DNA from 2 places in the Gordonia sp. CPCC 205515 genome. Region 2 is predicted to be linked to the other one. Evidence: riboswitches for the same ligand, from Rfam matches in the RefSeq annotation. Region 2 holds a riboswitch; the other holds the start of a gene.
What was found. A riboswitch is a leader RNA that binds a small molecule or an ion and turns the genes downstream of it on or off. The one in region 2 is predicted to bind S-adenosylmethionine.
Positions count from the first base shown of each region.

Region 1: linked by a shared signal. The riboswitch ahead of AAFP30_RS19955 (bifunctional o-acetylhomoserine/o-acetylserine sulfhydrylase) and the one ahead of AAFP30_RS05830 (hypothetical protein) in region 2 are both predicted to bind S-adenosylmethionine.

Region 1 is NZ_JBCLVJ010000013.1:1,485-4,996, reverse strand. Features, by position in the region: gene metX (homoserine O-acetyltransferase MetX) at 1-440, opposite strand, end outside; gene AAFP30_RS19955 (bifunctional o-acetylhomoserine/o-acetylserine sulfhydrylase) at 517-1,839, opposite strand; SAM riboswitch class IV at 1,903-2,022, opposite strand; gene AAFP30_RS19950 (enoyl-CoA hydratase) at 2,102-2,869, opposite strand; gene AAFP30_RS19945 (PE-PPE domain-containing protein) at 3,076-3,512, shown strand, end outside.
Region 2 is NZ_JBCLVJ010000004.1:134,248-137,759, forward strand. Features, by position in the region: gene AAFP30_RS05825 (hypothetical protein) at 599-1,423, opposite strand; gene AAFP30_RS05830 (hypothetical protein) at 1,550-1,960, opposite strand; SAM riboswitch class IV at 1,992-2,104, opposite strand; gene AAFP30_RS05835 (hypothetical protein) at 2,336-2,794, shown strand; gene AAFP30_RS05840 (BTAD domain-containing putative transcriptional regulator) at 3,331-3,512, opposite strand, start outside.

The DNA.
Region 1 (3,512 bases), on a different contig from region 2:
CGCTCGGCACGCACCTGATCGAGCACGGTGATCTGCGGGAATCGTGAACCCCAGGATCGGCCGTCGGGGTGGGGCGAACCGGGCCCGGTGGAGCCGCGGCAGCCGCCGAGCACGTTGGCCGAGATGACACACCACTCATCGGTGTCGATGGCGCAGCCGGGACCGATCAGCCCGTCCCACCACCCGGCCGACGGATAGCCGTCGCCGGCCGGGCCGGTCACGTGGGAATCGCCGGTGAGCGCATGCAGAGTCAGCATGACGTTGTCCCGCGTCGGCGACAAGGCGCCCCAGCGTTGGAACGCCAGCGTCACGTCGTCGATCACCTCGCCGTTGTCGAGTGAGACCGAGCCGATGTCGACGCGCATCATCTCCCCATCCGGGAGTTGCTCCCAGTCGGGACGATCAGCGGTCTGGATCCTCGTTTCGATACTCACTGACACAATTCACTCACTCTGCGATGCACCTCATTCACCGTGCTTGGGGGTTACCGGACTGTCGTGGACTCTGCGTCGTTGGTCATCGGGCCGCGGCGAAGCCCTGGTCGAGGTCGGCCAGAATGTCGTCGATGCCCTCGATTCCGACGGCCAGGCGGACCAGACCCGGGCTGACCCCGGCGGCGACCTGCTCCTCGGGGGTCAGCTGGCTGTGTGTGGTCGACGCCGGGTGGATCACCAGCGACCGCACGTCACCGATGTTGGCAACGTGGCTGTGCAAGGTGAGCCCCTCGACGAAGCGCTTGCCGGCGTCGACGCCGCCCGCGATCTCGAAGCCGATGATCGCGCCCTGCCCCTTGGGCAGCAGTTGCTGTCCGCGGTCATACCACGGCGAGCTGGTCAGTCCCGCGTAGGCGACCGACTCCACCTGGGCGTGATCGTTCAGGTACGCCGCGACGCGCTGTGCGTTCGCGACGTGTCGTTCGACCCGCAGGCTCAGCGTCTCGAGACCCTGTGCCAGCAGGAAGGCGTTGAACGGAGAGATCGCGGCACCGGTGTCGCGCAGCCACTGCACCCGGGCCTTGAGTGCGTATGCCGGCGCGCCGAGATCTGCGAACACAGCTCCGTGATAGCTCGGGTCCGGGGTGGTGAAACCGGGGAAGAGATCCTTGCCGTCGCGCTGTCCACGCCAGTCGAAGGTGCCGCCGTCGACGATCGCACCACCGATCGCAGTGCCGTGGCCGCCGATGTACTTGGTCGCCGAGTGCACGACGATGTCGGCGCCGTGGGCCAGCGGGTTCAGCAGGTACGGCGTGGCGACGGTGTTGTCGACGATCAGCGGCAGTCCGTTGCGGTGGGCGACCTCGGCGATGCCGGGGATGTCGAGGATCTCGTTGTTGGGGTTGGAGATCGACTCGCCGTAGAGCGCGCGGGTGTTGTCGCGGATGGCGGCCTGCCACGACGCCGGATCCTCCGGATCGTCGACGAAGCTGACCTCGACGCCGAGCTTGGGCAGCGTGTAGTGGAACAGGTTGAACGTGCCGCCATAGAGGCGCGGGCTGGACACCACATGCCCGCCGGCCTCGACGATGTTGAGGATCGCGTACGTCTCGGCCGCCTGCCCGGACGCGACCAGCAGCGCGGCGACGCCGCCCTCGAGAGCCGCGAGGCGTTGCTCGACCGCGTCCTGGGTCGGGTTCATGATGCGGGTGTAGATGTTGCCCGGCTCGGCGAGGCCGAACAGGTTGGCCGCGTGCTGGGTGTCGTTGAAGGTGTACGACGTGGTCTGGTAGATCGGCAGGGCCCGCGCATTGGTGGAGGCGTCGGCGGTCTGGCCCGCATGGATCTGCTTGGTTTCGAAGCTCCAGCTGTCGGCGGGATTGGTGACGTCGGTGGCGTCGGACATGACTATGTTGATCACTTTCTACGGTCGGCAGGATGCATTGACCCTGGTGGGGTCCGACCTTCGGACCCGCGCTTGCCGGGAAACACGACAGTGTTTCTCAACCCGGTCATCACCCGGAGCACCCCACCGCGGTTGGAGGGTTGCCGATCAGCAAGCCGGGGCTTCACGCTGATGCTCATGACCTGGCGTCAAGGATATAACACGCTCGAAACGGACTGGGAATGGTCTCGCGCGCACTGATTCGAACCCGTGACGCTGCCGGTCAGCGCAACTGAGAGCGGTTGCGGTCCATCACCTTTTGCCGATTCGCTTCGAGCTTGTCCCACTCCGGCCGGCGGGCCGCGGACAGCCGGGCCTCGACATCGAGGATTCGGCCCGGGCCGGTATCCCACCCCGCGGTGTACATGTGTTTGAGCGAGGCCGTCACGTCTCCCGGTGCATCGGACACCCGTGCGGCGAGGTCGAGTGCGTGCGGGATCAACCGGTCGTGCTCGACGACCTCGGTCACCAGCCCGATCCGCAGGGCCAGCTCGGCGTCGACGATCTCACTGGCGAAGGACATCCGGCGCGCCCACGCGGTACCCACCCGATCGGGGAGCCGCGCGGTCAGGCCGCCGCCGGGGAGCACGCCGACGCGGGCGTGGGTGTCGCCGAACAGCGCGCGGTCCCCGGCGATCAGGAAGTCGCAGCCGAGTGCGATCTCGAGGCCGCCCGTGATGGCCGGACCATTGATCGCACCGATCACCGGCGTCGCGAGTTCACCGACCAGCCGAATGCAGTCGTCGTCGGCGAACAGTTGCAGATAGTCGGGACCGTCGGCGGCCAGCGCACGCAGGTCCAGGCCGGCGCAGAACGCCGGGTCGGTACCGGTCAGCACGATCGCGCGCACCTGCGGGTCGGCGTCCAGGGATCGCAGCGTGGTGCTCAACGCGGTGATCAACTCGGGGCTCAACGAGTTGCGCGCGTCGGGACGGTTGAGCGTCACCAGCGCCACGGTGTCGTGGTTGGTGACCAGTAGGACCTCACTCATCGGACTGTCTCCTCCAATTGTGTTGCGCGATAAGGGATAGCTTAGCGATCCTAAGCACATCGCAAGTGCCCAAGTTCGCATTGCCTTTCCTGAATTCGGGCTAGTATTCGATGCGTTCCACGGGTGCGAGACGCGGCTCACACCCGACCCCTGAGTGGGAGGCACGGACGATGGCGCACCGGTTTCGCGGACGAACCCAGGCAGTGATGCTGCTACTGAGCGGCGCGGTGCTGACCGTCGCGCTCGCCGTGGGCCAGACCTTCGGATCGGGCGTGGCCCGTGCCGATGATTCATTGCCAACCGGATGCGAAGGGCCTGGCCGGGTGTTTTTGGTCGGCGGGACCTGGGACACCTCCGGCGCGTCGGTCGTCGGGATCGGTCAGCGGTACCAGGGGACGTTTCCGCCCGGTGCCAGTCCACCCCCGGAAGGCGCCTACACCACCGAGGTCATCGACTACCCGGCGTCGATCTGGCCGCTCGGCGCCTTCGGCTTCGATGACAGCCAATCGCAGGGGGACGAGGCCATCCTCGCGGCGGTCTCCTCGTACCAGTCGACGTGCGGCACCGATAAGGAGGTCGTCATCGCCGGGTACTCGCAGGGTGCAGGTGTCGTCGGCGACGCCCTGACCGACATCGGTAACGG
Region 2 (3,512 bases):
GGACCTGAACCCACCTGAAGCTCCGGATGGCCGTCTGCCGACCGATCTGCGGACATTCGAGGTTGTAGATACCCCCGCGATTACCAGACGCTGCGGCGGTACTTAGCCGACTGGCTCAACGAGGCCGTACCCGGCTGCGGCGACAGCCTCGCCACGCCCGTGATGACCGTCGCCGAACTTTCGGCTGCGGACTACCCGACACGCACTGACAAGAGATCCATCAGATGGCTTACGCAACGGCTAAGACCGGGTTTCCAGGACTGAGTGCTATGTCTGCGAGGTTGGGCATCGCAAAACGCCGATGCACCACAGTTTCGACCGGGTTCGTGTCATTCCCGGCAAATCTGAGACTGCCGACACGGATGACGTGACACTCGCACGTGGAATGAACTGTGGACGCAGCACGAAACAACAGCAACGGTGGTCCCACCAAGATGAGCAATTCTCTTTACGCAAGAGGCCGACTCGACGGTGATGATGCGGCGTTTGGTGTCACGGTAGCGGCTGCTCACGGTGCCTCTGCTTCAGTGTTGATTGGTGTTGATGATTGGCAGCGGCATCGATGGTGAGTCGATGCAATCCCACCAGAGTGTCGTCATCAAGCGTGCTGCTGATGTACCCGCTTGGCGAGTACGAACGCCGTCGGCAGGGCGGCCTGCCGGCACCAGTCGAACACCATGCGCTCCCGACGGGCGAGCACGTCGGCGGTGATGCCGTCCAGTCCGCCCACGACGCAGCCCTCGTAGGGGTCCATCCCTGCGTTGTACAAGCAGAGATCGAACTCTGTGGCATCGGCCCGGGCCAGTGCATCCTTGATGGTGGTCAGGTACCCGTCGGCGTTGTCCACCAGCGTCAGGTTCGAGTTGGCATGCCCCGGGTAGCGGTCGAACGGGCTGACCGACACGTCGACCTGCGTGATGCGCTCATCGTCGGCAATGAGCTGGGCGGTGCCGCCGCCACAGTGTGCGTCGAAGTCGAGGATCAGCACCGAGCGCACGTCGCCCTCGTGGAGAAGCTTCTTCGCGGCGACGACCAGGACGTTGAAGGTGCAGAATCCTGCGCCCTCGTCATAGCGCGCGTGGTGCAGTCCCGAGGACAGCGAGCCGGCCACGCCCTCCTTCAGGGCGCTGCGTGCCGCCGCCACGACGCCGCTGTTGGACGAGAGCACCATCTGCCAGAGCGCGGGGACCCAGTCGAATCCCTGCGACTCGGCGAGCCAGTCGGGGGTGCCGGTCCGCACTGCTGCCACATACTCAGGGTCATGGACGCGGGTGAGGTCGCGTACGGTCAGCGGCGTCGGTGCGGTGACCTCGACACCCTCAATAGGATCGCTGGCCAATGAGTCCGCGATCCAGCCGGACTTGCGGGTGGTGTCAAAGCCGTACGCGGCGGCAACGTAGTCGGGGTGGTAATAGAGCTTCACAGATATTGGTCTCCGTTATGTCGGTCGTGGTTGTAGGTGCGGGGGCCGACGGTCGACCCTTGCACTGGGCTCGGAGCTTGGTGCGGCTTTCGGGATCGTCTGACAGACAGCGAGATAGCCCGCGTGCTAGCGGTGCCATGACTCCTCGTGCTCGCGCGCCGCCGCCAGTGCTCTCTCCCGCCAGCCAGATTCCTTCATGTAGACGCCTTGCCGGTCCATCCACTCGCAACCGAGGCATGCCGAATGTGCGATCCATTGGACGGCGTCGAGAACAACCCCGGGATGCCGGACCGGCCACTGTGTGGGATCGGTGCCGTGGACGGCCTCGTAGTCGCGCCGTAATCCCTGACGCTGGTCCCACAGTCGGCGGGAGACGTTCATGCCCGAGGTCTCACGTTTCGATTTGTGCCATCCCGATCGTGGTGGGCCCGAGAACCGCTTGTCGTGATACGCGAGGTAACCCATGTCGTAGGCTGGCGTCGCGCGGGCGTGGTCGCTCTGAGGCGTGCGGTCGTCGGGCGATGCGGGGTCTGCCATTGTGTCCATCCGTGGTGAAGCCTCCGCGGGAGAGGCGCTCTTGTCGAAACCTGTTGGTATCGACCGCTTTCGTCATCCGAGCCACCCACGAGCGTGGGGTTGGCGCACCGTCCAGTCGGAGCTTGGCGACGATGTCTCGTGAAGCGTGGTCCAGGATACAAGGAGGCTCTGACAATTCCGGAGCATGATGACAGCGTCATCCTGCGAACCGCCCCGCATCGCCGCTGGCCGTGAATCCGGTTTTGGGTGAGCGAACATCGAAATTGCCGGCCCAAGATGTCAGACCGAGATGGTAGACATTGCACATCTGCTACCGGCGCCGACGCGCTACTCCGACGAGAAGGTAGCGCCGACGACATTGGGGTGCAAGGTTTCATGAGCGACAACAAAACGAATCAGGACTCTGGCGACGAGCCTGAGGTCGAGCCGTGGGATGCCGATCCGGTCGATCAGTTGCCCGCGGTCATCGTTCCCGGCCAGTTTGGTCTGACTCTCTGGGCGGTGCCGTACTGGACCGACGAGATGATGGCCTGGGATGTCGTGTTCACCTGGGCCGGCGGCCGCGAAGTCGAGTGGTACGAGGACATCAGCATGCGAACGGGCGGACTGTCGGTCATGTCCAGTGCACCCGTCTACGGGACTGCCTCGTGGGCGGACGGCCGGAATCTGGAGCTCACCTACAGCTCATCCGACCTCGGATTGGAGGGAGAGGACGTACTGCAAGGCGGTGCGCCCACCGTGAATGACCCAGATTCGGACGACATGATGAGTTCTCCGCAGGTCTGGGTGGACTTCGCGGAGACGATTGTAGGTTTCGTCCACGGCTTGATGTAGTACCAATCATGTTGTGGTGAAGAGCGACTCGCAAGCAGGGCACCTTCACGCCATCATTGCAGCCGGACTCAGAGGAACGCGACGCAATTATGCTGACTTATGGGAGATTCCCCATAAGTGGCCATAAGAAGCCAAAGATGGCACTAACTCCAGGTCGCAGAGTCCTTCATCCCCGCAGATCTGCCCGCCGGCGCCGACGCTCCCTCCGTCGACGCTGGCGCTCCGACCGCGGCCATTCGACAGCGTGACAGATCGGACAGCAGCACACACGGGTGCCGGTGTAGCGCAGTTCGCGATAACACTGCGTCGTACCGTAGGTGAATGCGCAGCCGTCAGCGATGGGCGGCAGGTCACAGGGGCCGCCAGTGTGATCGTGGACCTCGGACCATTCGAGGTCATGATGCGCGAGCTTGACCCAGAGGGGTTTCGTCTTGTCGGTGTGGGACATGGTGTCTCCAGCGGTATCTCGCTCCGGTGGCGAGTAGAACGACGTTACTACTGTTCGCCGCCACATGCACGCGATATTTGCGGTGGCCTCACCCCACCCGCCCGACCTCATCCAATCCGCGCCGAATCTTCTCCTCCACCTCGGCGGCAATCTCCCGATGCCGTTGCGCCGCTTCTTCATCCCCGATCAATTCGGCCAGCTCCGCGAGCACCACATCCATCGGCCCGAATGCCACACTGCCGGAGTTGAGTCCGGCGACCGTGCCGGAGA